2 regions of the Lysinibacillus canaveralius genome follow, and region 2 is predicted to be linked to the other one. Evidence: a T-box and tRNA genes for the amino acid it is inferred to sense, from the RefSeq annotation. Region 2 holds a T-box; the other holds one or more tRNA genes.

Region 1 (16,260 bases), 2.1 Mb from region 2:
GAGAACCCTGGAGTACGTTGTGCCACCGCTGATAAATCCACTGTATCTGAAAGTGGTTTATTACGTGCATGCACCTTTAGAATTTGTTCACGTCCTTTTACATCTGGGTGACCCACTGTAATTTGACGATCAAAACGGCCTGGACGTAATAACGCTTTATCCAGGATGTCTGGGCGGTTAGTTGCAGCGATGATAATAATACCTTCGTTTTCACCAAATCCGTCCATTTCAACAAGCAATTGGTTCAATGTCTGTTCACGTTCATCGTGACCGCCGCCTAAGCCGGCCCCACGCTGACGACCAACAGCATCAATTTCATCAATGAAGATGATACATGGTGCATTTTTCTTCGCATTTTCGAATAAGTCACGAACACGCGATGCACCAACACCGACGAACATCTCTACGAAGTCAGAACCTGAAATCGAGAAGAACGGTACGCCAGCTTCCCCTGCTACTGCACGAGCAAGTAAAGTTTTACCCGTACCAGGAGGACCTACTAATAAAATTCCCTTTGGAATACGAGCTCCAATTTCAGTGAATTTACGGTGGTCTTTTAAGAACTCTACAACTTCGACAAGCTCTGCTTTTTCTTCATCAGCGCCTGCTACATCTGTAAAGCGAACTTTTTTCTTTTGGTCATCGTAAAGTTTTGCTTTCGATTTACCAAAGTTCATCACTTTATTACCGCCGCCTTGAGATTGGCTCAATAGGAAGAAGAATAAAATAATGATGATAATGAACGGGATGATGCCAGTAAAGAACTGAACCCAGCCGCTCGTTTCTGGTGCCTTTTCCCATGTAACATCTGGATATGCCTGCTCAAGATTCGTCAAGCGGTCCATTAATGTCTGGTTATTTTGAGGCAGATTAACAGTAAACGTCTCTCCCTCTTCAGCACCTTTCATTTTACCTTCTACAACGTATACGCCGCTATCCGGCTGGATTGTCGCCGAATCGATCGTATCCTCGTCCAAGGCCTGTAAAAACTCGTGATACGTAAGATCTTCGGTTGGAGTATTTCCCCCGTTGAATGTGCCAAAAATCCCGATAATTACGAGAAAGATTAACAAATAAAATATGGTGTATCGAAATATTCGATTCATCCCCAGCCTCCTCACAACATTACAGAAAAACTATAAGTAAAATCTTAACATACGATGATTTCCACATACAACGAAAAGCCCTAGATAAAATGTGTTTTGCACGATTTTTGTCGAAATCGTTACACGTATTTTACTTAAAAGGAGTAAACTTCTCGTTTTAGAATCCCGATGTAAGGTAAATTACGATATTTTTCTGCGTAATCTAAACCATAACCAACTACAAAACCATCTGGTACTTCAAAACCAACAATATCCGCCTTCAGATCGACCTTTCGTCCTGATGGCTTATCTAAAAGCGTAACGATGCGAATCGTTTTCGCTTTACGATACTTGAATAAATCCACTAAGTAGCTCAATGTTAAACCGCTATCGATGATGTCCTCGATAATGATGACATCCCGGCCTTCCACACTTGTATTCAAGTCCTTTAGGATCTTTACTTCTCCAGAAGATACTGTTGCATTGCCGTAACTCGAAACATCCATAAAATCAAGTTCAACATAGGAATCGAAACGTTTCATCAAGTCCGTCATGAATGGCATTGCACCCTTCAGTACGCCGACAGCCAGCGGGAAATCGCTTTTATAAAGCTCTGTCAACTCCGCACCCAGTTCTTTAATACGTTCCTGGATTTGGTCTTCTGTAATCATAATTTTTTCAATATCATTCTGAATCATCATTGATTCCTCCTCGAGATTGTTCAAACGTTCCAGCCTCATTCCGGTCGATAATGAACACCCAGTCATCATCAGCCCGTCTTGTTCTGGAAAATTTATTACTTACACGTAATCCTAGCACTGCCAATATGTCATTGTGAACATCAACGAGTAGCGGCCACTCATCTCGCTTAGCAAGAGGAACCTTTTCGTCTATAAAGAGGCGGGATAAACGCTTTGGCATAGTCATGCCTGGAAGCTGTATTCGGTCTCCCTCTTCGCGAGTTCTTACGCGTAATGGAAAGGATACCTTTTCGGCGCTGCAATAAAATACTTGCGCCTCGTCACTTTGTAGCGCGGTCATTTGAGAGGGTTCTCCTATGTACACACGAACATCCATCATCTCATTCCATTCGTTTACAGTAAGCTCGCAGGGGAAAAAGGGTACTTTTTCCTGCTCCTGATGGAATAACACTTTGCCATATTGCCTGCTTACCCGAAATGAATCCGGCAAATTCAACATGGCATTCCCGTTTTGCGTCTGGAATAAATTCAAAATGGACGTACATAATGCATGACGCTGAAACGTGCTTGTATCGTTATAAAGATAGTTTAATAGTATTAAAATGAGCCTTCTTTGTAAAGCAAGTGGCTCGTTTATAAAGGGATGAATTTCAACTTCATAGCAATTTTCGGCCTTTTTTGTGACTAAACGGTCAAAAGCTTGTTGAGCGAGCCCCTGTAAATACGCCTGATCTTGAGCAACCTGCAGCGATAATTGAACAGCATGCTGTGCGGCAGCGGCATTTTCTGCCTTTAAGAGAGGTACAATATGGTGACGGAACCTATTACGTGTATAGTCATCCTTCTCATTACTTGCATCTTCCCTGTAATCAATACTACCTTTTTTTAAATATTCCCTTATCTCTTCTTTTGTAACCATTAAAAATGGACGAATTACATGGCCATTTTCAAATGGACGGTTCACCTGGATACCCATCATACCTGTGACACTTCCTGCCTTGGCAAGCGCCATCAGGATAGATTCTAATTGATCATCCGCATGATGTGCTGTTACCAGTTTCCTTATATCCTGCTCCTTCATAACAGAAGCAAAATAAGTATAACGCTCTTGCCGGCAGACCGCCTGGGAATTCCCTCCCTGCTCTTTTAAAATAGCAGGTATTGGAACCCCTGTACTGAAGCAGGGAATATTGCGGGCTGCACAAAAAGCCTCCACAAACTTTCTATCCCCAGCTGATTGCTCTCCGCGAAGCATGTGATCTACATGTACCGCGTATAGCTCAATATGTAATAATTCCTTATTCCGATCAAAAAAATGGAGAAGCGCCATTGAGTCGACGCCCCCCGAACAAGCGACGAGAAGCCGGTCTCCCCTGTTTATCAAATGCTCGTCCTTGATAAACGCCAGTACCTTTTTCTCGAATCCTCTCATCTCTTCACCTTCTTATACTAAATTTAATACCGACCACTCCGGGTTAATATGCTTTATTTTACAGGCAATGACCGTACAATCATCGTCTATATCAAACATACGCTTATATTGCGCCATTACATCGTACAATAACACATCGGCTGAAAGATGTGGTTTATTTGTCTGTTTTAGCAGCTTCAAGAAAGTAGTTTCCTGTTTACTCCAGTTATTCGTTCCTTCAAATAAGCCATCTGAGGCCATAATAATTATATCATCTGCCATCAGGCGAAGCGATTCCGTTTCAATAGAGAAGGTAGGCATCATCCCTACTGGAGCGGCGTTGCCTTCAATTTTCAGAACGTCTCTCCCCCGCAGAATATAGGTAGCAATTCCTCCTGCTTTCCAGGACCAGAGCGAGCCGTGCTGAAGATCAACAAGTGCAAAATCAATTGTGGCATAGATATCACTGTCGCGCTTGAGAGACATAACATAATGGATGGTATGCATGGCTGTCTCTGGATCCATATTGTACGTCAAGCATTCCCGCAGCATCCGGATGAGTGTATCACTCTCCTTACGGGCACGCCGATCTTGTCCCATTCCGTCGGACAGCATAACAGCCGTTAGTCCCTCATGAATCGGAAACAGTGCATGAGCATCCCCCGATGTTTGATACTTGGCTTGACTGTAAATCCCCTGCTCCATAGTGAAGCGAACAGATGATTTTACACGTACCTCTACATAAGGAAATGGTACCTCCTTATAATCAATACGGTCTACATAAAACGGTTCTGAAAATCGCTCGTACAGCATCGGGAGCAATACCCGCTCACCGAGCTCCGTTACCTGTTCAGCCTTTTCTGCTGTAATGGAGCAGACGATACGGCGTCTCCCCACCTCATTAGACAATATATCCACTTGAAAGCAATTCAACTGTGCACTTTGAAGCTGTTCAAGCAATTCATTTTCCATCGATTGAAACGTTACAGATTCGTCCTGCATTTGCTGCAGCAGCCCATTCAAATGATGGCTTACATCCTGCAGCTGTAAGGCAATCATTTTTTTTCCGTGGAAAAGCTGATTATTCATCTGCTCATTGTATAATACCCGCTCCAGCTCCTGCAGCAGCTTTGAAGATTTAATACATTTTCCTTTTAACAATTCTTCTGCCTGTACAGTAGCAACTGTTTTTCTAGAGGCCCTCGCCCTGTAATATTGTGAAATGGGCTCCACAATATTCTTCTCTTCTCCCCAACAATGGTCGTACCTGAAGCATTCTTGGCATATATTGCAAGGCTGCAGGCTTTTTGGAGCAGCAGACTGTTCAGTGAAACGATCAAATACAAGATCCTTCATGAAAAAAACAAACTGTTGGAACTGCTCGATTGTTTGGGCCATATTATTGGTCAGCCATTCCTGCCGCCTTACTAATACCTCTTCTCGTTTCGGATAAAAAAGTACCCGCATCTTCTCTAATACAGAGCGGTTGATCAAAAGGAACAAGAGGGTCGCAGTAGCAATGGAAGCAAAATAAACAATGTCCAGTGGTAATGTCGCATCATAGAAAAAAAAGAAAATGCTTGGGGCTATACCGCTAAAGGCAATACCGATTCTTCCCATTCTCATACTGCTTCCGGCGAAAACTCCGGTCAGTGCATAGAGAGCCAGCATGCCTGTAAATGAAAGCTCGGCCATCCCTACGATCGTCCCTAATATCGTAGCAATAATTGTAGATAATGTAACACCGCCTACAAATGCAGCAACATAAATGAAAAGATGAAGAGAGATAATAGCTAAATTAAAGATGGAAAAAGAAAAGGCTGACATGCCTGTTAATATGGCAGCTAGGATGAAAAACGCAGCTCCAGCTCGTTCATAGGTCCATTCTGCCGCCCAAAAGCGATATGGAGGCAGCAGCGTGAAGTGCAGAAAAATCGTCATAAGCGTTGCAAGTACTACCTCACAAGCAATATAAAATTGAATGTCTGACGGCGGCCAACCCATATAAACAATGCACTGCCATCCAACTTGGACAAGAAGGGTCGCCAGCATCACAAGTACAGGTAATGGCAGCTTCCTGATTTTTTTAAATAACTGATAAGCACAAATCTGCAGACAAACAATAACCAATTGCCCGAATCCAAGCGTTAAAGTACCAACCAATCCTCCGATCAATGTCGCCCATTTCACATGCTGATAACGCAGATTTACAACCGCCCAAAATGGGACAAAAAACGGGACTGCTGCTCCGAAAAAGACGGACTTCGCTAAAAAGAAACTGACGCCTAAAAAAGTGAGCTGTAGTAAAAAAGCAAGTTTCTTGTCATTTCCTATCACCTGCTCACCATCTAAGTTCGATAATTGACGTAAAGCTTGTGTTGTCACCAATTTTCCTCCCCCTTTATATGGGGTCTATTATAAGAAAATGATGCGATGAATTTTGTCTGTTTGTATCATTGTCTTCAAAAAATTGTTCGACGAAAATGCTGACATTGTGATAAATAAATACATAAGATTTTTATTAAATAATTGCTTGACACTTTTGGTGATCGCTAGTAATATAGTCTTTGTTGTTAATTTTGGCGGCGTAGCTCAGCTGGCTAGAGCGTACGGTTCATACCCGTAAGGTCGGGGGTTCGATCCCCTCTGCCGCCACCAACGGCCCGTTGGTCAAGTGGTTAAGACACCGCCCTTTCACGGCGGTAACACGGGTTCGAATCCCGTACGGGTCATATCAAAAGCGTAGGACGATTTTAGATCGTTCTACGCTTTTTTATTATTTCAATGCATTGATTCTTTTTGTCAGTTTTAGGAACTTTGCATCTAATTCTGCATATTCTTCATCTTTATTCGTCAATATACTCAGCTTTCCTAGTACATGCTGACGTTCGTTTTCAAGCTTCATCCGCAGTTCCTCTTTCTCATCTATCCCTTTTTGCGGCACTTTGCGCTCCGGCTCACTTAATTTTATCTCAGCCTTTGTGACTTTTTGCCGGAAATAACGATCATGTGAGACGACAATCAACGTACAAGGATAATGGACCAATGTTCTTTCCAATTGTTCACGAGAAGGAAGATCAAGATGGTTTGTCGGTTCATCCAGCAGCAGAACATCTGTCTCATTCAAAATGTATTGCATAAGCTTACATTTCACCCGCTCACCCATACTCATATTCTCAATCGGCTCTTCCCACTGAAGATGGCTAAAACCAAGTTGTGACATAACTGTTTGTACTTTGCTGCGTTCTTCAAACGTTTCCCGCTCAAACAGCTGTGCTGGCGTGGAGTGAAGTGGAAGATCAAATACCTGCTGTGACAGGTAGCCAATTGTTGCTGTTGGAGAACGCCATACAGTTCCTCCTGTAGGCTCTATCTCCCCTGTCAGCAATTTCAAAAGAGTGGTTTTGCCGCTTCCATTGTCACCACTAATAGCAATACGCTCTCCTTTTTGAACCGTTAAATAAAGGCTTCTGAATAATATTTTTTCGTTAAAGGCTACCTTGGCATTCTTCAATTCAAACAAACGCCTTCCCTGCTTCTTCTTCCCTTGAAAATCAAAGAACACCTCTTGCTCTTGCTTTACTTCACCTACCTTTTCCTTCTGCAGCTGCTTTTCCAGAAGCTTACGCTTAGACTTAATTTGCGCATCCGTTCTCTTTGCTTTTACACGGTGATATTCTTTAAAACCTTCCTGCTTTGTGGACTCTCTATGTGCTTTTTGTGACCATGACGTCAATTCACCGATTTGCTTTTCAATTTGCTCTACTTTTTTCTGCTGCTTTTCATAAGCTGCCTGTTGAGCCTTTTTCCTTTCGTCCCGTACATTAATATAATGGGAGTAATTCCCTTCCTGTTCTGCAATCCCCTGTTCTTCAATTGACCAAATTTTCGTCGCGACCTCATCTAAAAAATGCCGATCATGTGAGACAACAATCATCGTTCCTTCGTAACTTTTCATTTCTTTGATGAGATGAGCAACAGAGGATTCATCCAAATGGTTGGTCGGCTCATCCAAAAGAAGTAGTTCTGCTTTTTTTGAAAATCCTTCGGCAAGACGCCACTTTAGCTGTTGTCCCCCGCTTAGCAGTTCGTATGGTAATTCCGGGATATGCCAATCGCGCATTAAAGGCAAATAGTTTCCTTTATAGGCTTCCCTTTCTTGTTCAACCATTTGTATAGATACGTTTTCCCGCCAATTCAGCTGGTTTTCAGCTTCTTTTAATTCTCCCTTAATAGCGGCAAGCAGCAAAGATTTCCCTGCTCCATTGCGGCCAATGACACCAATGATTTCCCGCTCCTTTACTGTCAAGTCTGCCTCTTTAAAGAGAAGACGCTCTCCTGCCTCTAATGTTAAATGCTCAATTCGCAGTAGTTCTTTCATGTTCATTCCTCCTGTAAAATGGAGAGAAAAAAATCCCTCCAAGTGTTTTGGAAGGATTAGTCGGCAAATAAAACGGCAAAAAGAAGCCGTTTTTTATTCTTCATTTGGAAAATGGGCAGACTAATCCTATTTTGCTGAAACATTCGCTTTCGATTGTTCACGAAAATAAGATTAAAAGTCCATCTGTCACCCATCGTCCCTTCTATAAGTTCTTATACTTACTATAATAATATATGAACAATTTGTCACTCATTAGGACACAATCCGTCCAAAATAGCCCAGTCGATGCTCATTTTATTTAAATATATAAAAAAATGGATTTTTCCATCGGCAAATATAAGGGCCAGCCTTTTTTTGTATCTCCGAGTCGATTATGATGGGAGGGGGAGGTTGGAAATTATGATGAAAGATTTTCGTACACTGTCGGCTTTATGTGCGGCCAGCGCAGTGTTTATTTTGCTTGGCTTTTTCTTAACGGAGACACCCATTCTCCTGCAGATTCTTCTGCTATTGATCGGGTTAGTGATTGGTATTATTACACTCATCGGCTTGGTGAAGCTGTTTATACAACAACAAAAGGGCTGAGGTACATATACCTCAGCCTCTTCCATGCTACCTGTATGTAGTAAGAATAAAAAAGAGCGAATCATGCATTTCGCATGATCCGCTGCTGTATATCACACTTTTTCTACAATTAAAACAGCCAGCAAATTACCCTCTGCGTGCTCCACGGCCGCCACGTTTTGACTCTGTGGCACGTTTTAATGTAGCTAAACGCTCATCGCTATCTTTTAAGAAACGTGCCATTTTTTGCTCGAAGTTTTCTTTCGGCTGACGATCGTTTCGCTCATGTGAACGGTTATTATCACGACGAGGACGCTGCGGACGCTCTGGTCGCTCAGCTTGAGGCTTTGCTTTACGAATCGAAAGACCAATCTTCCCATCCGCTTCAACATTCATCACTTTTACTTCAACTTCATCTCCTACTTTGAGATGTTCGTTGATGTCTTTGACATAGTTGTCTGCTACTTCACTGATGTGCACTAGACCCGTTTTGCCATCTGGCAGCTCAACGAATGCTCCAAAATTAGTGATTCCTGTTACTTTCCCTTGTACTTTGCTGCCTACTTCAATTGACATAAAAAAAATGCTCCTCCTTAAAATTTAAGCGACTGTATCAGTCCTGAAATATCGCGAAACTTTTATCAGTTTCTCTTCTATTATAGCCGACCAAGTTTACCTGTCAACAACACTCTCTCGCTATAAAACGACAAATCAGCTGAAAGTCCTTAATCTTTCATATGATTTACCCCATGTGAAAAGGCAAACGTCGCGTATTGCGTGTTCGCCTTTTTCGTTACTGCTCGTCGTCTTCTTTTTTGTCCTCTTTAGGAATGGTAAAAATGATCTCCCCATCTTCTGAGAGGAAATACTCTTTACGCGCCAATTTGGCAATGTATTCATCATCTTCTAGCTTTGTAATTTGTAGCTTCAGCATTTCCTGCTGATCTTTAATAGCTGCTAGTTCTTCCTGCGCCTGGCGTTTCTCTTCTTCCTTCTCTGCCAAACGGGTATTCTGATTCATCATTGCACTCACTAAAGCGATACATACGACAGCGGCAAATACGAAAAATACCGCTAGTCTCCGACGGCTTAACACTTTTTGACGTTGTTTGATTTGTTGTTTTTTTAACTGCTCCGCGCTTGAACGGACATAGTCATTATCCAACGTTTTAACAGAGTCTCTATGTACTTTTTCTTGTTGTTGACGCTGCGCCACGCCGTTCACCCCCATATTCTTCGAATAGTATTATTTCCTATTATACGTATTTATCTTGCGGAATTAAACCGTTTCTTAGAAGTTTTATAGATTTTGGAAAATGGTCTTACTAATAACTTCACGATCCGGATTACTATGTGAATAATTTTTCGAATGATGAGGAAAACAAGACGACCGACAAACAGAACAGGCCTAATTGTTATATTCACAAAAACTCTGCCGATGAAACGTATTATAGGCTGAAAAAATAAATCATATGAAATAATTCCTGCTATTTGGGCAATTGGATCAATTGCCCGCCATTCGCCGCCTTTAATTAAGAACAAGAAATAGAAAGTTATCGTACCAAGGATTGCCCAAAAAGCTATTTCTATAAAAGGTGCCAGCTTGTAAAAGATAGATTTTTTCGGTAAAGAGGAGGTCATGTGCCGGACACAATCAATGACTGCACCCACCATGATTCCTGCCAAAAACATGACGAACGTACTAACTAATTGTACAGACATTATCCAAATAATTTATGCAATAGACTCTTTGATAGGCCAGAGTCTTCTTCATCGTATTGAACAAGCTTGACCATACCTTCTAGTGTAAGCAACCCCTTGTCCACATCTAAATGCACGATTTTTAATTCTTCTCCACGAATGAGCAAATGCCCTTGAGACGTTCTAATGAAAAATTCCTCTTGGTCGAATCGCTCAATCTCCTTAACAGATGTCATATCCATACGCTTGCGGTTACGCAGCGTTATTAAATGATCTCCCGATGGAATCGTGTATCTTGTGCTTTCAGTTTGCATATTAGCTCCCCTTCCTTGTCCACTTTCTACACTGTATGCACACATGAAAAAAAGCATGACAGTAAATTTTACTATCACGCTCTATTTTTCTTACTTATTTTAATTTCCTATTATTCTTCATCATCAATGAATTCAGGCTCAACCTTTTCTAGTTTTTCTTCTTTCAAAATCGTAAACATGCTGGCTGCTTCTTCTTTCCGCACATTTTCCCGGAGTTCCTCCACACGGGCTGTTACGATTTTCTGGCCAAACCGAATAGCTAGTTCATCGCCTGTTTTGACAGTACTGCTGGCCTTTGCCGTCTTCCCATTGATGGTAATACGCCCTTGCACTGCTACCTCCTTAGCCAATGTCCGGCGCTTAATCAATCTTGATACCTTCAAATACTTATCTAAACGCATATTTATTCCCCCTTCTCCCGTAACTTTGCTTCATTCCAAAAAGCATCCAGCTCTTTTAGTGTAAATGCCGCAAAGCCTTTATCATTCTTTTTTACCTGATCTTCCACATAGCGAAAGCGGCTTGCAAACTTTTCATTCGCATGGAGCATTGCCTCTTCCGGAGAAATTTTATAAAAACGTGCCACATTCACTAATGTAAACAGCACATCCCCGAATTCCTCCATACGGCTGTGGGCATCACCTTTCTCTATTTCTACTTGGAATTCTTTCATCTCTTCAGTGAGTTTATCCCACGCTTCTTTCACATTTGGCCAATCGAACCCTACTTTTGCAGCTTTTTTCTGATAGTTATAAGCCGTTTGCAGTGAAGAGTCAGCACGGTACTCACCAACTAAAAGATACCCTTCTTGCTCCCCTTTTTCCGCTCGCTTAATCTCTTCCCAATTCGCTACTACCTGATCCGCATCTTCTACCGATACATCACCAAATACATGCGGATGGCGTCGAATCATTTTTTCACTAATAGATGCTAGTACTTCTTCTAAATTGAAGTAACCATTGTCCTCTCCAATTTGAGCATGAAGGAATACTTGCAATAGAACATCACCTAGCTCCTCAATCATTGCATAGTCATCTTCCGCATCCACAGCTGCTAAAAACTCATGCGCTTCCTCTAGTAAATATTTTTTCAATGATTCATGCGTCTGCTTTTGATCCCATGGACAGCCATTTGGACCGCGGAGAGTTGCGATAATTTTCCTGAATGTCGTCCAATCACGCAGCGCTTCCTCGTCGGATGCTACAGGCGGTACATAAACCGTCGTTAAGTTATTTAGCTCAGCTACATGATCAAGCTCATAAAGGGGCACTGTTAGCAGCTTCTCCTGGGAAGAGCCTGCTGCTGTCACAATTGTTACCGGATAGTCGTCCCGATATTTCTCCATTAGTGTCAGTTTTACTTCTGAGGCACTGAATGCATCGTATACCTGAGCAATTAAAATGTGCTGATGCATATTGATGTCATGCATCGACATACTTGTTCCATCAAGCAATTGAAAACCTTCAATCGGATCAATCTTTAAAGCTCCGAAAATCGGATCTAGAAAACTCTGCCCTCCTGCAATCTTCAACTGTACTTCCCCGTTTCGCTCTGCTTCAATTAGATGCTGCACCGTCTGCTCCGCAACAAGCGGGTGTCCCGGCACTGCATACATCACTGGTTCATTCTTCGCTGCTTCAATTAATACTGCAGTGATTTCTTTATATACAGGAGCGAATGTATCGTGTTTTTCATATATGTAGTCCAAACTGGAAAACTCAACTCCTTCTTCCTTCAGATCTTGAAGGACAGGATGATCTTCTGTACGGACATATAATTTCTTAGCTTGCTTTAATTGTTTGTATACACCCATCTGCAGCTGATCAAAATCCGCTGCACCAAGGCCAATAACTGTTAATTGATGCATATAGACACCTACTTCTTTTGATTTAACCATAATTGGTACATTGCCATCCTTCGACCGAATGGAATAATAAACCACTCCCGCACACTAAGCAGGCGGAGCTTCGCCACAATAGTGATAAAACTAAAGGCACCAAGAGCAATGAGGATACTGCTATAAATAACGGATGCTGTACGCCCAGAGTCAAAATGCATGACGCCTCCCAATAAAAGAGAAGCAGCTTCTATGACGAACACCATACCTAAAGCGGCAATGAATAGTTTTTGATAGAATGACCTTTTCGCCAACGTTATACCTTTTAGCTGCTTTAGATAATACATTAGCGCTGCTGCACACATGAATAAACCGATATTGCTCGCAAGTGCTGCTCCTAAAATGCCGAAAAGTGGAATGAGCAGGACATTACCGCCTAGCTTTAATGAAAGTGCTCCCAGTAAAAAATAAGTCGGTACTTTCAGTTTTCCATAGCCTTGTAGTATCGAAGTAAAGGTCAAAATAACGGAAAGCGGAACAATTTGCAGCACGTACAGCATTAATACGATAGAAAGTGATTCTGTTTTAAACAACAGCACGTTCACATAGGGCATGACAAGAATAAGTCCAAGGGATGCTGCAACACCGAAAAGAATGGAGGCCCGATAGGTCAATTGAATATAAGGAATCTCCCCCAGTTCCCCTTTTTTCGATTTATAGGCAACAAGCGGAACAATTGCCAGCGAAAATGAAGAAGCAATGACAATCCCCAGCTGGACTAATGGCTGTCCACGATCATAGACACCCTTCGTCTCCATTGCCTCTAGCCTAGGCATCCCTGCGTCTGCCAGCATAGAAAATACAGTAAAGGAATCGACAAGCTGGAAAGCTAACAGCAATAAACTGCTCATGCTCACACTCATACTGAAAATCGTCACTTCTTTAATGATAGGCCACTTTGGAATAATCACACGATTTTGGAATAAAAACCCCTTTTTCTTCATATATACAAATAATAAGATGACGCCTGCCAATTCACCAATTACCGTTCCGAGTACCGCCATATTCCCTGCAGCATAAACGGTCCCGGAGAAAGCAGTCATAATAATAATCGTACCGATTAAAATGACAGCCACTCGGATAGATTGCTCAAAAACCTGTGCATAAGCGACAGGCTGCATCATCGCGCGAGATTGAAAGATACCTTTCATCACAGCTAAAGCCGGCATAAAAAGGGTAACAAATGCCCCGGTTTTTAAAAGAGGGGCCAGCATAGCATCTCCCATCCAGGAAGACAGCAAATCTGCTCCGAAAAACAAGAGGGAGAAAAAGAACACAGATAATAGTGTTAAATATTGAAACACTGTCATGGTAATCCCATGCCTTATTTGTTCATTCTCGGTATCAGCTAATAATTTTGAAATGGCGACTGCAAATCCTCCAGACGTCCATACGACAAAAAGTGAAATGAATGGATAAACCTGCTGATACACATAGAAACCTTGATCGCCTACCATGTTTTGGAAAGGCACCCGGTAGATAGCACTTAACACTTTTACAATAAGCGACGCTATCGTCAATAGCAGTGCGCCCTTCATATAGCTTTTCATACTGAATTGTGAAGACATATTGAATCCTTCCTCATCTATACAATGGTACAAGTATACCATGATTAAGAGGACAGTTCTTCTGCCAAGGTGAAGGATAATACCGTTTAAACGCCTGTTTAATTTCTATAAAGCCCTGCAAACGTCAGCGACTTACGCTGAAGAAAACCAAAGATCGCTCAGATTTTTTGCGCTTTCGTTGCAAAGCGTATTTTCATACTTTACCGTAATCATTTTTTATAGTTTTAATTTTTAATTGACTATAAAAAAACGTCCTGTTCTTTATACAGGACGTTTTCGAAAAGACCCATATCGCCCTGCTTAAGGTGACATAATGTCCTTTTATATGAGGAAAGCTATGATGGTATCTCTCCATCTGCTTATAGCCTCTAACTTTCCATTTGTTTTGCCAAAAAGAGGGCACCGATTTCGGCACTTTTTTGTTCTACTGCCCCAATCAGCCCATCTTTAGAAAGGACATAAATGGCGCCAATAATGTCGCCATTCGCAAGGATAGGAACAATGCAATAAGATTTTACTTCTTCATACTGACCTGGAACAAGTTCGATAACAGTTTCCTGTTGATGTAATATTGGGCGGCGCTCTTTCATCGAATCTTCTGCAAAAGGAGAAAGACGACGATGGCTATACGTTTTTTTGGCAACACCGGCAATGGCGATCATTTCATCACGGTCACTAAGGAAAATCGGTAATCCTAATGCCTCATATAATGATTCCACATACTCTGTTGCAAATTCGCTTAAATCATTGATTGGTGAATATTTTTTTAGGATGACTTCACCTTCACGATCTGTAAAAATTTCAAGCGGGTCGCCTTCGCGAATCCGCATCGTCCGGCGAATTTCTTTTGGTATAACAACACGCCCTAAATCATCAATCCGACGTACAATACCTGTTGCTTTCATTATGCTACCTCACTTTCCACAAATTTAGCTCTGTTCCCAATTAGTATGGTTAAGCAAATTGTAAACTATGCAACAAAAACATTATTCTCTACAGGAAATTAGAACTAGTTTATTGATTTATCTATTAGTTTCAGAAGCCTAAATTCAGTTAGTTTGCCATTTTTATCGTTTATTTGTTTTTCGAGTGGGTATATAGCTAATAAAAATGAGGTGGATACTTATGCGAGTAGATCGTGTGGAAAGTAACTCTAATGCTTATAAGCAGACGCAATTTTATGCAGGCGAGCATTTAGCTTATTATTATAATCCGGTTGATATTAAGAATCGTCCGCAAGTTCGTACAGAAGTAGAAAGCGGTATTTTCACAAGATACCTTGAAAAATATAATGGACAGCGCAACATGCTGACAACTTCTTCGACAAAAGAAAAAATGTTTATGGAAAAGCGTCATGAACATGCAGATCGTGAAGAATTGATGCAGCGGTTAAATTACACGAATGGGATGCATTATAGTGCAGCGCAAAACATCTCCATATAGTTTCTTTCATAGGAAAAAGGCGGACATTATTTTTTATACATAGTCCGCCTTTTTATTATGCTACCTCTTCTTTTTTTGCCTCTGATACAATCTTTACCATCTTCTCTAATACATCAATTGGCTGGTACTTGCCGCATTTCTTCATATCGATCGTCAAATTCAGCTTTGTACCATCCATACTAAAGCCGACAGCACGCTCAAACTGCATAGATTCAGAGACAATTTTTGCTCCGTCTACACTTGCGGTTCCTTCTTCGGATATATTGATAGTGATGATACTTTGCTTTTCCTTAATGGCAGTAATTCCAGCTTGAAGTGCCCATACTTTTATGCGTGCAATCCGCATCAAGCGCTCTGTTTCCACCGGTAAATCCCCAAAGCGGTCCTGCAGCTCATCGATGATTTCAAAGTAATCTTCCTCACGCTCCATTGCCTTGATCCTTTTGTACATTTGGATTTTCTGATAACCATCCGGAATGTAGGCATCCGGAATATAAGCATCTGTCTGCAGGAGAATTTCCACCTCTGGCTTTTCTTCTCTTTTCACTCCGCTGCGGCGCTCTTCAATTGCCTCTTCCAGCATTTGCGAATAAAGATCGAAGCCGACTGAGTCGATGAATCCATGCTGCTGGGCACCAAGCAAGTTTCCTGCTCCTCGGATCGATAAGTCCCGCATCGCAATTTTAAATCCAGAACCAAGCTCTGTAAATTCCTTGATGGCTTGCAGGCGGTGCTCTGCTACTTCCGTCAGCACCTTATCGCGTTGGTACATAAAGTAAGCATAGGCGACACGGTTTGAACGTCCAACACGCCCCCGCAGCTGATAAAGCTGTGATAATCCCATTCGATCTGCGTCGTGGACAATCAATGTGTTCACGTTCGGAATATCAACGCCGGTCTCAATAATGGTCGTCGTTACTAATACATCATAATCCCCTTCTAAAAACGTCAAGATAACAGATTCTAGTTCTGATTCTGTCATACGTCCATGTGCAAAGCCGACCCGTGCCTCTGGAACGAGCGCCCGGATTTCTTCTACCCGGCTTGTCATATCTTCTACTCGATTGTATAGATAGAACGTCTGTCCTCCACGCGCCATCTCACGTTCAATAGCTTCTCGGACCAATGCGCCGCTATGCTCCATTACATACGTCTGTACAGGGAAACGGTTTTGTGGAGGGGTCTCAATAACAGA
Region 2 (16,260 bases):
CGCAAATGGAATTAGGTCTAACAGAGGCAGCATATGGACTTTTAGTAAGTGTGGCAGGGCTTGGTTTCATAGCTGGTTCTCTCCTCAATGCGAGATGGCCATTCAGTCCGCTTCTATCCATGAAGTACGGAGTGATTTTTATTGCGTTAGGCTATTTGATATATGCAATATCCTATCATTTTTCCATTGCCGCTTTTGGATTTTTCCTGCTGACATTTGCTCATTGTTATGTAAATATCGGCTTTATCACCTACATCCAGCAAAGTATCCCAACAGAGCTTCTCGGAAGGTTTACTAGTGTCTTTAGTTTGTTTGAATCGCTCGGTTCACTTTTCTTTGTCTTGCTCTTTGGCATAGCAGCTGAACAATGGGAATTACGGACAGTTGTGTTATCCGGCAGCTTTGCGCTTGGACTGCTTGGGATTGGTTTGATGGTGGTCATACGTCAAGGAAGAGTGTCTTTTACTGTTAGATGAATGGATGTTCTGTAATGTTCCAGTAGTTTTGTAAGAAAGCCATGGCGTTTATAAAAAACTTTGATTAAAAATCCTGTGTTGTTATGCAGGGTTTTTTATTCGCCAATCGGACCATTTAGTGGAATAACTTTTAGAATTATTGTTAAAATATGGATTATATAGAGCGCTTTTATACTTCACACAAGAATACATACACTCCGAATTATTTGAACTTAAACTAGCTCTTTTAAGGGTGGAAATTTGTGTTGAAACAAGACGAGGCCATTTTTTAATAGGGGGCATATTATGAAGGCAATAATTTTCGATTTTGATGGAACATTAGCAAATACACATTACCAATATGTTTTTATGCTTTTCAACGTGTTTTTAAACATTATGATAACAAAGTACTTTCCTCTGAAGACATAAAAGCAATGTTTGGTCCTTCTGAAACTGGAATAATTAGAGAGCATTTAATTCATAAAGACAAGGAAGAAGCAATCGAACTATTCTATTCTAAATACTCAGAGAACCATACGAGTCTAGTTAAAGTAAATGCTGAAATCAATAATTTATTACAGTATTTAAAAGAGTCAGGAATTAAATTAGGCATCTTTACGGGGAAAGCCAGAAGGAGCTTGGATATTTCTTTAAGGCATTTACAAATGGAGGGATTATTTGAAGTGATCATCACAGGTGATGACGTAATAAAGCCAAAGCCAGATTCAGAAGGATTATTTAAAGCATTAACTTTATTAGGTGTTGATAAAAATGAAGCATTATTTGTAGGGGATAGCGATGCCGATATTTATGCTGGTCTAGTCGCTGGCGTTCAGACGGTGGGTGTTCAGTGGTTGCCCGACTATCAAACATTAGAATTTAGCTATACGCCTGATTATAGCATGAGCAGTATAAGTGAGTTCATGAATTTTATAAAAGTGGGTGTCACAAATGAGTGAATGGTTGGATTGGGCTAAGAGAATTCAGGCATTATCACAAGCAGGGTTAACTTTTTCAAAAGATATATATGATATTGAGCGTTATGAGGAGTTACGGAATATTAGCGCAGAAATTATGTCAGCATATACAGAGCTTGAGATTGATAAAATTAAAAATTTATTTACCAATGAAACTGGATATCAAACTCCAAAAGTAGATGTACGTGGAGCTGTATTTAGAAATAATCAAATTTTATTGGTCAAAGAAACTATTGATAATAAATGGTCTTTACCTGGTGGCTTTTGTGATATCGGTTTATCCCCTTCAGAAAATGTTGTAAAAGAGATAAAAGAGGAATCTGGATATGATGTAATACCTGTAAAATTACTTGCTTTACTCGATAAAAACAAATATGATCATCCGCTTGAAGCTTATCATTATTATAAAGTGTTTATACAATGTGAGATTATCGGAGGTACGCCGACAGCTGGCGTTGAAACAAATAGTATAAAGTTTTTTTCTAAAGATAATTTACCCGAACTATCTACTAATAGAAATACTGAAGCACAAATAAAAGCACTTTTTGATTTTATCGAAGACCCTCACAAAGAGACTATTTTTGATTAATTTATTACATGATAACAAAGTCACTGTAAATTAAAATGGATAAAATTATTCTGTAAAAGGACCATTTAACGGAATAATGCTTCACTGCCTTTTAAGAAATGGTTTCACTTTTAGAAAATCAATTAAAAGGAGAAAAAGACAAAGTCGAAAAAAGACTTTGTCTTTACTCTGAAGCCCTCATTTAGAATGAAAGCTCTTTTCATTTGAAAGCTTCCTGTATTTCCTCCAAAAATTGAGGGTCAGTTAATACCTGAAGTTGAAATTCATTGAGGTTACGGGATAGTTTAATCTGTTCGAGAACGGACAATTCATTCGTCAAAAGAACGATTTCTGTCCGATCTGCCTCCTTGTTGGTTGCATACATCGCATTTGTGAGTACAAACATTGTTGAACCGCCTTTTTGTCCGGCGTGCTGCAGCCAAGATTGATTTTGGGGGTTCTGCATCAGTTGTTCTGTAATAGGATCCAAATATGTATGGACTTCTGGCGGGAAATAATCTTTTCTATTGAGCTTAGCCATCAATGAAGCATAATCGGCGGCTGTTGCTCGCGGCAAACGGTCTGACCAAACCTTTTGGACATCTGTTGTTAAGTATTGCTGGATGTGTTTGATGTCTTCCTGACTAGGGGGAGTCGATAGCCATTTTTTATGAATCTGTATGGCACGGCTTTGATATTCGCTCTTATCCATCTTTTCAAGGGCAGCAGCTAACTGGTTTTTTTCAAGCCCTCGTTCATTGATGATTTGGACAGGGATATAAAGTGTGCTGACTAGGGGATAAAGCTCCTCATGCTGTTGGAAGCCAAGGTCATCGATGGTGCTGTTTATTTGCTCTAATCCGATTCTATGAATTAAATAGTCTGTGTTGGCATTGGAGCTATATAACATCATGCCATTTGCCACTTCTTTCAGCGGAACAGCGCTTGCACCGTTTAGGCTATCCAACCAGGCTTGATGTGCACCGCCATCTGTTTTTGGAATATAAAAATGCTGCAGCTTTTCAACAGCAACGGGTTCCTCTGCGTCAAGCCGTCCATCCGCAGCTGCCTGTGCATAGGAAATGGCAATGATGAATTTAACAGTGCTTGCAAGAGGCAATGGTTTAGCAGCGTTTACTTCCACTACTGTTTCACCATTACGCTGGATGATCAGTGCAGCATGATCAGTATCTCCGTATTTTTTGATATGTTCATAAATAAAGGCCGGGTTTGATTTATTTATTTGCCAAATGAATAGTCCGATGCCTAAACAAATGACCAGTAAGAAAATAGCAGTAAAAAACTTCATTCTCAAAAGCTCCTTCCTAATACAGTAGTACGATTAGACCGTAACGGAGGTTTCAATCTTTTCAGACTTATTATAATATTTAAATATATCCATGTCTTAAAGTCTGCTTATTTTAGAATTTAGTGGGATTGAAATAATCTAAAAATTCCCGAGGTAATATTGAAAATTGCCGAAGCACGTGCTATGATATTTTCCAATACATAGGAAAAGCGTTGATAAGGAAAGTATGTAAGAGGTAGTTTGATAGAGAGCTTCTGATGGTGGAAATGAAGCAGATGAGCCTTACTGAAAATGACCTTGGAGCTTCGTACCGAACCAGCTGGTGTAGGCTACGACGAGAACGGCACTCGTTATAACGGCAGCAGTATGAACACGTACTGATGGAGGCAAATGGTGTGAGCTATTTGCGAATTTAGGTGGTAACACGAAGCTATTCGTCCTAATCGTAATGATACGGTTAGGGCGTTTTTTATTTTTAGGAGGGGAAACGATGAGTATTTTTATCGGAGGTGCCTGGCCATATGCGAATGGTTCATTGCATATCGGCCATATTGCGGCATTGTTACCGGGAGACATTTTGGCAAGGTATTATCGTCAGAAAGGAGAGCGTGTTCTGTATGTGTCAGGTAGTGACTGCAACGGGACGCCTATTTCCATTCGGGCAAACCAGGAGCATACGACGGTGAAAGCGATTGCCGATAAATATCATCAGGAATTCGCTGAAACGTTTCAAAAGCTAGGATTTACTTATGATCTATATACAAGAACAGACGACCCGCATCATCATCAGACAGTACAAATACTATTTCAAAAGCTGCTCGAACAAGGATATCTATACACAAAAATGATCGAGCAGGCGTATTGTCCAGTCGATAAGCAGTTTTTACCGGACCGTTTTGTAGAAGGGATTTGCCCGAATTGCGGGGCAACGGCAAGGGGAGACCAGTGTGATCAATGTTCCAAAATTCTTGATCCGCTCGACTTAATAGGAAAGCGCTGTAAAATCTGCGGCAGTGAACCGGAAATACGCAGGACAGAGCACTTATATTTATCCTTCAGCGCTTTTCAGGAAAGACTGGAGCAATTCACAGCGCAGGCAGAATCGGAAAAAAGATGGCGGGAAAATGCCCTGTTGCTTACGAAGCGCTATTTGGCAGAAGGTATCCCGGACCGGGCAGTCACAAGGGACCTGCCAAACGGTATAGATGTGCCGGTACCGGGCTTTGAAGGGAAGAAAATCTATGTCTGGATCGAAGCGGTCGCAGGCTATTATACAGCGAGCGTGGAATGGGCAAGGCTGCACGGCGAGGATATCAAACAGTGGTGGGGTAAAGAAACCCCTGCTTACTACATACACGGAAAAGATAATATTCCGTTTCATACTATTATCTGGCCGGCAATTTTGATGGGAAGCAGCATACCTGCACTGCCGACGCATATTATTTCGAATGAATATATGACGCTGGAAAAGAAAAAAATCTCGACGAGCAGGAACTGGGCAGTCTGGGTGCCCGAGCTGCTGGAGCGCTATCATCCGGACACGGTGCGTTACTTCCTGACTATGAATGCACCGGAAAACCGGGATACTGATTTTTCCTGGCGGGAATTTATTTACAGCCATAACAGCGAGCTTCTTGGAGCGTTCGGCAATTTTGTGAACCGTACACTAAAATTCATCGAAAAATCCTTTAACAGCATAGTGCCGCAAGCAGAAGTGGATGTGAACGTTTTGAAATCCACCCATGCATTGTATAAAGAAGCAGGTGACCTGATAGAAAAGGGGCATTTCAAACAGTCACTGGAGTCCATATTTGCCTATGTAAGGGAGGCTAACCGCTATTTCGATGAACGTCAGCCATGGATTCAACTTAATGAGGATATAGAAGGCTGCAAACAGACACTGGCGACATGCACATTCATTATTGGTAATCTCACACAGCTGCTGCAGCCATTTCTTCCGTTTGCAGTAGAAAACTTGAAGCAAATGCTCCAAGTCGAAGGGTGCTCATGGACTGTTCAGGAGCAGCTCCCTGCCAAGCTGGCTCCTGTAAAGCCACTCTATGAACGGCTTGATGTACAGCTGATTGAAGAGGAGGTCGCAAAGCTGGCTCAGATATCTGAACAATAAGAGTATATGGGGACTCTTCGATATGCTGGAGTCCCATCTAGTTAAAGAATAATTTTCTACATCCATATTCTTTTATAGTCGATTCGTCCGTGCGAATCGAATTGGATATTCCGGTAATGCAGGTCATCGCTGAGAAACTGGCGATGTGAGCGGTGGTTCAATAATTTCAGGCAGTACACATGTTGTAATTGTGTTTCAATCGTACGGATCTTGTCCAAAATTGCTTCTGCTGTATCAAGGCCTACCGCTTTCTCGATCAGGCCCGTAACCGCTTCCTGCAGTTCATCAGCTGCCATATGCAGGATTGTTTTCGGTGAACCTGTATAAAGGGCGATTAAGGACAGCACAACGTCCTTACCTAAAGCATAACCGCCGACAAATAAATCATAGCTGGACGAAACATCTGTAGGAGGCAGTCGGAAATCAACAAGCTCAAGCGTACTTTCAATACCATAGTTTGCAAGCGCTTTTTGTAAAATTGCTGCCTCTCGTTCATGGTTGGCTCCTTCCCGTATTTGCTGAAAGCCAATTTTTAATGGAGGGAACTGTTGTGCAGGGATGCGTAGTTCGGCTTTCCTTGAAGTTGATATTTTTCCGTACTCCCAGCTATAGGCCGGGACCTCTCTCTGCTCTTTCATGAGATACTCGTGCTCGTCTATAAGGGAGTAAATCGTCTCACGATAAAGTGGGTCAGAAAGAGGGCCTGACCGCATGTTGAGGGAAATAAAATCCGCTCCGTCTTCATGGAAGACAAGTTCTGTTGATGGTACTGCTTCCTGAAAAGACCTGAACGAAAGTCCAAACCCAGCTTCCGAGTCCGTGTAGAGAATCTCGATCCCGTCTATCCAGGGCCGCTGCTTGAAATAGCGGGGGAATACGTTCAACAGTAGTTTCTCCGCTGTTTCCTCTACGAACATAAAAGGACCGCAGCCGATTTTTCCATCATCCTGAAACCGTGGAAGAATAGCCGTCCGATAGCTTGCTAAACATTGCGGAAACAATGCGTAATCCTTCGTCAACGTAATAGTTAACTCATAGTCATGTGAAATTTCGATATCCTCATAGCTAAAAAAGGCATCGGTGAAGGAGGCAGCTCTTTGAAGGGACCATTTGATGTCATGAGCTGTAAGCTGCTTATTGTTATGGAAAAAGACATCCTTTCTTACAATGAACCGCCATGTCCGATTATTCTCTGTTTCATAATGGAATAAAAGATTGGCTTCTGTCTTTTGGGTTGTTGAATTGTAGGAAAAAAGCGTTTCATGGAGCTGTTCTGCAAAGTGCAGGTCATGACGGGACAGCCCATGCAACGGATCGAAATTGATAACTACCTTATAAAAAGGCTGCCGGAATATCTGTTTATTTGCTGGAAGCTGCTGGACACCGTACCGGTCCATTAACCATTTTTCAGCGACAGGATGCTGTAATAGCTGTTGAGACATTAGTAATGTATAAGCTTCGTGGAAATGTTCCTGCTGCCAGAGAGAGTCAAACACCTGATGGATCGCTTCGAGCTTTGTACGGTTTAATGTAAGAATCGGCTTTTTCCCGCGACCGCGGAAAGGTTCCCACGTAACGGTCTGTTCATTGGCCAGCCGCTGGATGATAGTCTTTGCATAACGGGCCGAACAGGACCAAATAGCAGCTAGCTCCTCAATGGATGTATGTGTGGGCTGCTGTTCATTAAAATGTGAATAAAGCGCTAATTCATAATGCATGGAGAGCTCCTCTCTTAAAAGGTGAACACAATATTTGTAAGTGAACACTTTTTGTTCTCTTTTTTCTACTGTACCCTGGAAAAAGAGGTGATACAAGATGAATCTTTATGCTAACAAGACGTTCCGCCAATTATACAGCATCAAGGTACTCTCAGCTGTAAGCTCTACCATCTATACATTCATCATTCCGCTGGTACTGTATGATTTGACGAAATCAGCCGTAGCAATGAGTACGATGCGAATGGTGGAGTTTTTGCCAAATGTACTGTTGGGGATGATTGTAGGGGTAATCGTCGACCGGCTCAATCGCAATATTATGCTGATCTACGGGGGACTCATCCAATTTGTTCTTTCCGTATGTTTACTTTTCTCCATAACAGCTGAGCAAACGACAGTCTGGCACTTATATGTTCTCGGCTTTCTGCTTTCGATGATTGGCTATACAATCGGGAATGCATCAAACGCAATTACTCCGCAGCTATTCGAAAAATCATTGATGACAGATATTCAAGCAAAGTTTTCACTCGTATTTACGATTAGTTCCATTATTGGGCCTTCTATTGCAGGGATGCTGTTAGTCTGGTTCGACTACGATGCTTTTCTATGGCTGTATGTAATTTGTATGGGACTTAGCTGGCTGGTCGCCTGTATGATCAAAAAAACCGATACGCCCGTACACCCTCAGCAGCAATCAATCTGGGCGGATATGAAAGAAGGCATTCGAGAGCTGGCAGGGAACAAGCAGCTATTCACGCCAACAATTACTATTCTGATCAGTAACTTTGCCTCGAGTTTAATCATTGGTGTCATGACGTTTTATGTCCTAGATATCCTTGGGAACACAAAGGAACAGCTTGGGCTTATGTATACGATTGCAGCAATCGGCGGCATATTTGGCGCCAAAATCATGAAGCCGCTGCGCAGCAGGTTCAGGCGAGGACAAATCTATTGTTCTCTTGTCCTTATGGAAGCGGTTATACTTATCGTATTTTTCTTTGCTTATAGCTGGTGGCTGCTCGGTATACTGCTTGCATTTCGGACATGTATAAGTGTCATGACCAATATTATCTATTTAGCGATACGGCAGGAAACGACACCTAACCATCTGCTTGGTAGAGTGGCGGGGACATCTTCTATGCTGATGAAGTTGGTGGTCCCACTCGGTTTGATGATTGGGGGCTTTTGGGCAGAAGCATGGCCGGTACCTTATATCTTTTTCATCTCCGCACTAGCGGTTCTTCTGAATTACTTTTTACTGCAACGGGCGAAGTTTAGTGAAATAGAATAGAAAAAAATGTAAAAAGTCCATGGTATAATGAAGAAGCAGCAAAAGAAAAGGAGTAAAGGTATGGCAGTAGATATCAATTATAAATTTTGGAACGTATGCATGATACGGCATGATGATCAGGTGCTGCTTCTAAACAGAACGCATGATGACTTTTCAGGCTATATACCACCTGGAGGAAAAGTAGATTTCCCGGAGAGTTTCACAGCCTCCGCCATCCGTGAAGTAAAAGAAGAGACAGGGCTTGATGTAAAAAACCTCAAGCTGAAAATTGTCTATGAATATGTGAATCCGACAAAAAATGATCGTTACATCATTTTCAATTACATAACGGATGAATTTAGCGGGGAACTTCTGGAGGAAACAAAAGAAGGAAAACCGGAGTGGTACCCGATCAGTGAGCTGGACAGTCTGCCGATGCAGCCCTCCATCAGACGCCGAATCCCGTATTTCTTCAAGCCGGGCACCTATGAAATTCAGGTGGTATGGGATGAGGAGAATGATCGGGAAGCAGAAGTAGTGGTAAAGGAAACATAGGCGGAGATAATAAAATTATTAATTTTACTCCGTAAAACAAGCATACCCCTGTTCAAAATTTAGGAAGGGGATATGCTTGTTATTCAATTTGGTACATACATATGGGCTAAGTCCCCAAATTAATGCACTTTTAATCAGTAAAAAGTTAAAAATTCACGTTCATTAAATAACTGGATATATTCACCCGAAGAGATACACTGAATTTTAACAGTTATCGAGAATAGTGAAAAACATTGAATAATGAAAAGAAGTAATTAATTTTATTAACTTTTAAATAAATATTTTTGATTTTATTTTTAAAAATAATTAACTTTGGTTATTTACATTTTAAAATAATTCATTGTATAATCGAATTAATCAAATGAAAGGAATTGTATTATGGCTCATAAAGTAATCACCGATTGTCCTGTCTGCAGTAAAAAATTGAAAATTACGAAGTTACAGTGCTCTCATTGTCACACTACGATTGAAAATGAGTTTGAATTCTCTAAGCTAGCCACCTTATCACAGGATCAGCTTCATTTTGTGGAAGTGTTTTTAACATGCAGAGGGAATATTAAAGATGTTGAAAAGGAGCTGGGGATTTCATATCCAACGGTGCGCGGCAAGCTGGCAGACATCATTTCATCCCTAGGGTACGAAGAGAAAAAGAAAAACGAGATGGACGAGAAAAAAATTGTTACCATGTTGGAAAATGGCGAAATCACTCCAGAAGAAGCCATTAAGCTCTTAAAAGACGAATAGGAGGCATATAGGATGAAAGAGGAAATTACAAGAGTGTTGACAATGGTTCAAGAAGGCAAGATTGATGCAAATAAGGGGTCAGAACTGATTCAAATATTAAAGGAAAAGGATGAAGCAGGTAATAAGTTTTTGGAGAAGCCGGCTAAATATTTAGATAAAACCTTGAAAATCCGTGTGGTTTCAGCCGAAGATGATAATGTTACGGTTAATTTGCCTATAAAACTTGTCAAAGTCGTATTAATGGCCGGCCACAGCATCGCAGCAAGCATTCCTCAATCGGAAAAGTATGTGAAGGATATAGACATAAGCCTTATTCTAGAAGCAATCGAAAACGAATTAGATGGCCAAATTGTCGATATTAAATCGGCAAACGGAGATACCGTGTCGGTCATCATTGATTAGTGATCTGCCTATGATGCATGTAAAAGTGAAAGCGAAAAACATACGTTTTACGATTCCTATCCCGTATGCTATTTTAAATATTGCTATCTCAATTTTAACCTCAAAATTCATTCAGCAAAACGTAGAAAAATGGACCAAAGAACACTTCGAAAGAAAAGAACTCGACGTTCCTTTTCCGCTAATAGATAAGAAGACGCTAAAGCCGATCGTGAAGGAACTGAAAAATTGCAAGGGCATCGTGCTGGTAGATGTCAAAGCAAAGGATGGTACAGAAGTTAAGGTTAAACTTTAACCGACTTTAGAATGCAGCGACTGAATAGCATTAAAAAGCCTATTTTCCCGACCGCTGTACCGAGAAAATTAGGCTTTAATTACTTATAGCAGCCTCTTTTATAAAATTACGTCTTTAATAAAGACATCTCCCTTTACAATAATATTATTTTAAAACTCACCTAGAAAAACACACCAATCAGATCACTCCGCTTAAGCAAGAAGAAATCCTGCCCAGCCGGCTTCATAAAACAAGAGAAACTACAGATTAAAGGTTTCCTGCCCAATCAGCCTGTACTGAATTAGATTATATAAAATAAATGGCTATATTTCTGGTAGAAAGTTTAAAGGGATACAGCTATTTATTATGTGAATGGCAAAACTTTATAGTAATCATATATCAACGCTTTTAAATGATAGGAGAGAATAGCAAAGTGGACCAATATGAACAGATTAGACAGAATATACTCAATTACTATCAGAACCATCAGCTGTCCAGGCCGTTCATCGTAGCAATTGATGGCTTAAGCGGGGCGGGTAAAACAACCTTTGTCAATCAACTGAAAAGCGAGCTCGATACTATTCTTGTTATTCATATCGATGATCATATTGTGGAGCGCGAAAAGCGCTATGAGACAGGACATGAACAATGGTACGAGTATTATCAATTACAGTGGGATACGGTTTTTTTGCAAGAACAGCTTTACAAAAAAATACACCAAAATGAGCTGCAGTTATATTTACCGTTCTATGATAAAGATTGTGATACATGTACGTATAGAACGATTCACTTGTCGCCTTATCCAATCATAATAATTGAAGGGGTTTTTCTGTTAAGAGAGGAATGGAAAAATTATTATGATTATATTGTTTTTTTAGATTGTCCGAAGGAAATTAGATATGAACGTGTGCTTCAACGGGATACATATATAGGAAATGTAACAGAGAGATTGAAAAAATATCAAGAAAGATATTGGGCAGCTGAAGACTATTATGTAAATAAGCAATCCCCATTAAAAATAGCCCACAGTATTTTTAAACCGTAACTAGAAATATACTAGCAATTGAAGAGTATTTCATCATTAGGGGAAAACCATAAATAATAAAACCATATGTAAGGAGAAGCATGCCTTGTAAAGGCGCTTCTTTTTTTATGCGCTTTGCCGGGTGTTATGAATGCCTCGTTTTCATCAGTATTTTATAGTAATCATGTGGCTTTGAAATAAAGTTCGATAATTTATAATAAAGTCTGATCATTTATAAAGAGGATTGATAATTTGTAAAAAAGTTTGATCAAATTCCTCTGTAGATAGGCAATATATTTTCTTTTTCCATAAACGGGACTTACTGTTGTATAACGCTCTAACTGCGTTTACTTCAATAAGAATAATGTAAAAAAGCGGACATACCTTCTTATTAGGAGGGGTTATATGTCAAAAAGGATAGTGATGGCTGCTGGAATACTTATAATGGGAATAGCATCATTTAGCTTGTTAAATATGCCCTTAGCATTTAATACTCCTGTTGCGAATAAAGAAGAACAAAAACCATTACTTACTAAAGAAGAATCTACATTGAAAATGGTAATGGAAAAGCTTCAGGAGAAATATGTGGGAGTTGACGTGAAAACAACTTCAAACAAAGAATTGATGATACAAGTAGTAGGTGATGAAGAATATTTAAATTCCGTAAAAAAGGACATGGAATATATCACTAGAAATGTAATTAAAAATTCGATATTAAAAGAATATATTGTCGTTTTTGAGAGATGGGATTTGATTGGTGGTTCAGATGAAATTTCCAATAAAGAACTTCATATAGTCAAAACTTTAATGGAAGGTTTAAGAGATTACGGCGTAATCAATAATATAGGTATTAAATATCAAGAAACATCTATTACCATTCGTACATCAATAAAAGGTTCGGATCAAAATGCAAATAAGTTAGCAATGGAAATTGAAGAGTCAGCAAATGAAATCTTACAATCTAAAGAATTGAAATCGTTATCGAATATTGACTCTTATAAAATTAAAATAATGAATACTAAAGGGAAAGAAATAAATTAGTTTACTTATAAAACTAAGCGATGTTGGCATCTCTTCTCATTGTGCTAATCGGGTGTTTTAGCACAATAACTGATGAACTACTTTGCAGTTGTCATGTTTACAATATGGCACAATCGGGCGCGATGGTTGAATACCATATTAGGAAATGATTAAATTTTTTTCAAAACGGGGTCTTTTAATTTAACTTAAAATATGGGTCTGTGGGTTATTTTTGATCAAACTTTATCCTAAAGCTACAAATCATCAGGAAAAAAAGCAGCGATAGGTAGAAAAGAGGGGAAAATATCTTCAATCTTCAAAAAGATAAGTATACGGTGAAGTATTTCATACTCGGGTTGGGATGATGAGTATATTTTCAGGGGATGCAGCAGTAAGCATCCAGGCAGAGAATAGAACAGCGGATACTTTATTGGTAAAACCATTTGATATGGAAGTTTTACCAGCAGCTGATTTATCTAAAAAAGTGGAGAGATTTGGTAAACAATCGGCGGAAATTTCATTGTTACTTCACAACTTTCTTTTATAATCATTTGGCACATGTTATTTGTTTCGAGAAGGGAGTTGTTATGGTTGGAAAGTGAGAAGAAGACAAGGAAGTCTAGCGGTATGTTGTACAAAACCATATGGAGATGGCATTTTTATGCGGGTTTGATTGTCGCCCCGTTTTTAATCATTTTAGCCATCACGGGTGGGATCTATCTGTTTCAACCCCAGATAGAACAGCAGTTGTATCAAGAATATTATGAAGTATCCCCAGCAGGAGAGAAAATTTCCGCTGATGAGCAGATTGCGGCAGTGAAAGAAAACTATCCGGGGGCACTGGTGACGAGTTATCGTCCAGGGGAGGCGGAAACCCGTTCCAGTGAGGTAGGAATCAGTGTAAACGATGAATCCTTTACGATTTTTATGGACCCGTACACAGGAAATGAGATTGCTCGATTAAACAGCGATGAACGGATTATGGATAAGGTTGAGAAAATACATGGTGAATTGATGATGGGAACAATGGGGGATCGTATCGTGGAATTGGTAACCTGCTGGGCCGTTGTACTGATCGTCTCAGGGCTGTATCTTTGGTTTCCACGCAAAAATAAAGGACTGGCAGGCATTATATATCTCCGTTTAAAAAATGGAAAACACATATTCCGAAGAGATTTGCATGCGGTACCTGCATTTTGGGTAACTGGAGGAATGTTGTTTTTGATCATGACCGGGCTGCCATGGTCAGGATTTTGGGGGACGAACTTTCAAAACCTCATGACAAATGCGGGTATGGGGTACCCGCCCTCTGTTTGGACGGGAAGTGCACCACAATCCATTACAAAAACAAAAGAAATAGCCGATGTACCGTGGGCTGCAGAAAATTTAGAGGTGCCGAAATCTACAGTACAGGACTATAAAACATTATCCATTGATAATTTGATGCATGTAGCTTCTCTTGAAGGTATTGATTCCGGCTATACCATCTATATTCCCCAAACAAAGGAAGGCGTCTATACGCTGTCCGCTTTTCCAGCAAAGGCACAACATGAAGTGACGATGCATATCGACCAATATTCAGGGGCGGTATTGGCAGATTACCGCTATGACAACTATCATTTCATGGGCAAGGTAATTGCCTGGGGGATTACGTTACATAAGGGGACACAATTTGGTGTCATTAATCAGCTGATCGGCTTACTAGTCTGCGCTGGAATCGTTTTGACAGCAGTGAGCGGTTACTATATTTGGCTGAAACGGAAACCTAGCAAAAAATTAGGTGCGCCATCAGCGCCGAGTGTAAAAAAGATGAAAGGTTTTTTATTTGTCCTCATCCTGCTCGGCCTGCTTTTCCCGCTTGTTGGTTTATCACTGCTCGTTATATGGCTGCTTGATTGGCTGCTGATTCAGCGAATTCCAGCGATGAAGCAATTTTTTAATGCCTAAACAAATAGAAGAAGGAAGGTGATCTCGATGAACAAAATATACTGCATACTTGCCGTCTTATTGACTTCTGTTTGTTTGACCGCCTGCACAGCGGATCCCGAGGCTAGCCGGCTTTATAGGCAGGAAGCGCCGTTGGAGGCTGAAATTATTGTGCCAGCGCCGTTAGAAGCAGGAAAAACTGAAGCGATTAGAGTAATGCTTACGCAAGACGGAAGTTCGGTGGAAGATCCAGAATTCATTCATATGGAAATTTGGAAACGGGACGGCACCGTCCAATATGGAATGACAGAAGCACACAATGACGGGCAGGGACAGTATAGTCTAAGCAAGAAATTTGAAAATGAAGGTCTTTACTATGTTCAGGTCCATGCAAAGTATCACGACTCCCTTATTATGCCTACAAAGCAGTTTATTGTTGGTGAGTTGTCGGAAAGCGACAAGCAGGCTTTGCAATCCGATGTCCCCGCCGCCGGAGGAAGCGCCGGGAAACATCATTAATAAGAGGAAAAATAAATAATCTAGCATTTAAGTTCAAGTAAAATAAAAACAACCAGTCGCGGGCACGAGACCTGCGGCTGGTTGTAATGCTTTTGGGACATCGCATTTGAAAGGCTTCTCAGCCAACTTCAGAAACATTAAGCAGATAATGAAAAGGGTAATGATGCTATATTGTTTCTGCTATTACATATGCTGCTCAATTGCCTGTTTAATCGTCGATTGAATCATTGGTATATCATTGTTTGTAAACGTAAGGCGTACGAAGCTTTCATCCATCTCCAGCGCTTCAGACAGGAAGCTTGCCAGCCCGCGGGCACGACGGTCAATTTGGACAAGGACTTCGACGCTGCCGGATGATTGGTTAAGGAATGCTACTTCGAGTTCATCCAGGCGGCTTCTATATGTTGGGTTTGTCGCCGAGAACTCAAATTCTTGGATAAATACGTGAGGTGTACGGAAACGTTTCGGCGCTGTCTCGCAATCTACCTTTTTTAGGCGGAAGCCGAGTGACTTCACAGCATTTAATACCTCGTTTGCAAGGGATGATGCATTTACCTCGATATAGTCCTTATCAGATGGGTCGACCGCCATTTTTATATCAAGCCCAGTTTGTACCCATACTCGTGTGTTGCCGGAAGTAATCGGTGTTGTATAGGGAAGGTTGAAAGAAAACGGAATGGATTTCTTTTCGCCGGCTCCGATTGTGAATGGCTCGCTGACTTGGAACTTTGTAATTGCAGCATGATCTGTATATTTTTTATCATCCGCTTCACGAATATAAGTCGTATAAAGTGTCAAATAGATGCGATCGATATTTTGCTCGACATTACCACCCATGATTTCTACGTTCCCTCGAACCACATCACCTGCCGTGTAGCGAGAATTTTCCAATTTTGTATCAACTGTTGCAGCTCCGATACCGACGCTTGCAAGTACCTTATTAAAAATAGACATATTAAATGCCCCCCTTATCTAATTACTAATAGATACGGAGAGCATGCCAAAAAGTTTCAAATTATTTTACAGAACCGCTGATAAATTTTTCGTCCTTGTAGTACATGTTTTTTACCAATACGTTCGGCCCTAGACATTTCACAGCAGGGCAGTGGCAATTCAATGTCTTAGCCAGGTCGCTTTCCAGCCAGCGATCGAAAACATCCGGCAGAGCATCTGTTTGAATATTGCCAAGAGGCGGTGCATCACCGAAGTCCGTCACGATCACTTCTCCCGAGAAAATATTGATATTCAAACGAGAGCGGCCATCCGGGTCATTTCGCATCGTGACATTTTTCGCTTCACGAAGACGTTTAAGAAGGCGCTGATCTTCTTCATTCATGCTGCAAGGGTAGAATGGCAATGTACCAAACAGCATCCATG

What was found. The T-box of region 2 lies ahead of metG (methionine--tRNA ligase). A T-box ahead of a tRNA ligase gene usually reads a tRNA of that ligase, here a tRNA-Met.
Region 1: it has a tRNA-Met gene. The T-box ahead of metG (methionine--tRNA ligase) is inferred to sense a tRNA for this amino acid. The anticodon was not compared.

What each region holds. Positions count from the first base shown of each region.
Region 1 covers NZ_CP154840.1:4,531,232-4,547,491, reverse strand. The annotation lists gene ftsH (ATP-dependent zinc metalloprotease FtsH) at 1-1,106, opposite strand, end outside; gene hpt (hypoxanthine phosphoribosyltransferase) at 1,241-1,783, opposite strand; gene tilS (tRNA lysidine(34) synthetase TilS) at 1,770-3,218, opposite strand; gene AA0Y26_RS22880 (SpoIIE family protein phosphatase) at 3,231-5,582, opposite strand; tRNA gene AA0Y26_RS22875 (tRNA-Met) at 5,779-5,855, shown strand; tRNA gene AA0Y26_RS22870 (tRNA-Glu) at 5,858-5,929, shown strand; gene abc-f (ribosomal protection-like ABC-F family protein) at 5,974-7,578, opposite strand; gene AA0Y26_RS22860 (hypothetical protein) at 7,978-8,163, shown strand; gene AA0Y26_RS22855 (S1 domain-containing RNA-binding protein) at 8,290-8,718, opposite strand; gene AA0Y26_RS22850 (FtsB family cell division protein) at 8,936-9,358, opposite strand; gene yabQ (spore cortex biosynthesis protein YabQ) at 9,409-9,864, opposite strand; gene yabP (sporulation protein YabP) at 9,864-10,157, opposite strand; gene AA0Y26_RS22835 (RNA-binding S4 domain-containing protein) at 10,268-10,558, opposite strand; gene mazG (nucleoside triphosphate pyrophosphohydrolase) at 10,561-12,024, opposite strand; gene AA0Y26_RS22825 (putative polysaccharide biosynthesis protein) at 12,033-13,622, opposite strand; gene spoVT (stage V sporulation protein T) at 13,991-14,527, opposite strand; gene AA0Y26_RS22815 (hypothetical protein) at 14,748-15,065, shown strand; gene mfd (transcription-repair coupling factor) at 15,121-16,260, opposite strand, start outside.
Region 2 covers NZ_CP154840.1:2,049,473-2,065,732, forward strand. The annotation lists gene AA0Y26_RS10325 (MFS transporter) at 1-476, shown strand, start outside; gene AA0Y26_RS10330 (HAD family hydrolase) at 815-1,414, shown strand; gene AA0Y26_RS10335 (NUDIX hydrolase) at 1,407-2,021, shown strand; gene AA0Y26_RS10340 (serine hydrolase) at 2,221-3,309, opposite strand; T-box leader at 3,513-3,754, shown strand; gene metG (methionine--tRNA ligase) at 3,800-5,437, shown strand; gene AA0Y26_RS10350 (ABC transporter substrate-binding protein) at 5,494-7,155, opposite strand; gene AA0Y26_RS10355 (MFS transporter) at 7,253-8,443, shown strand; gene AA0Y26_RS10360 (8-oxo-dGTP diphosphatase) at 8,471-8,977, shown strand; gene AA0Y26_RS10365 (DUF2089 domain-containing protein) at 9,356-9,721, shown strand; gene AA0Y26_RS10370 (SHOCT-like domain-containing protein) at 9,734-10,123, shown strand; gene AA0Y26_RS10375 (hypothetical protein) at 10,134-10,415, shown strand; gene AA0Y26_RS10380 (kinase) at 10,828-11,439, shown strand; gene AA0Y26_RS10385 (hypothetical protein) at 11,824-12,459, shown strand; gene AA0Y26_RS10390 (hypothetical protein) at 12,800-12,985, shown strand; gene AA0Y26_RS10395 (PepSY-associated TM helix domain-containing protein) at 12,997-14,385, shown strand; gene AA0Y26_RS10400 (FixH family protein) at 14,413-14,883, shown strand; gene AA0Y26_RS10405 (sporulation protein) at 15,067-15,837, opposite strand; gene yfkAB (radical SAM/CxCxxxxC motif protein YfkAB) at 15,899-16,260, opposite strand, start outside.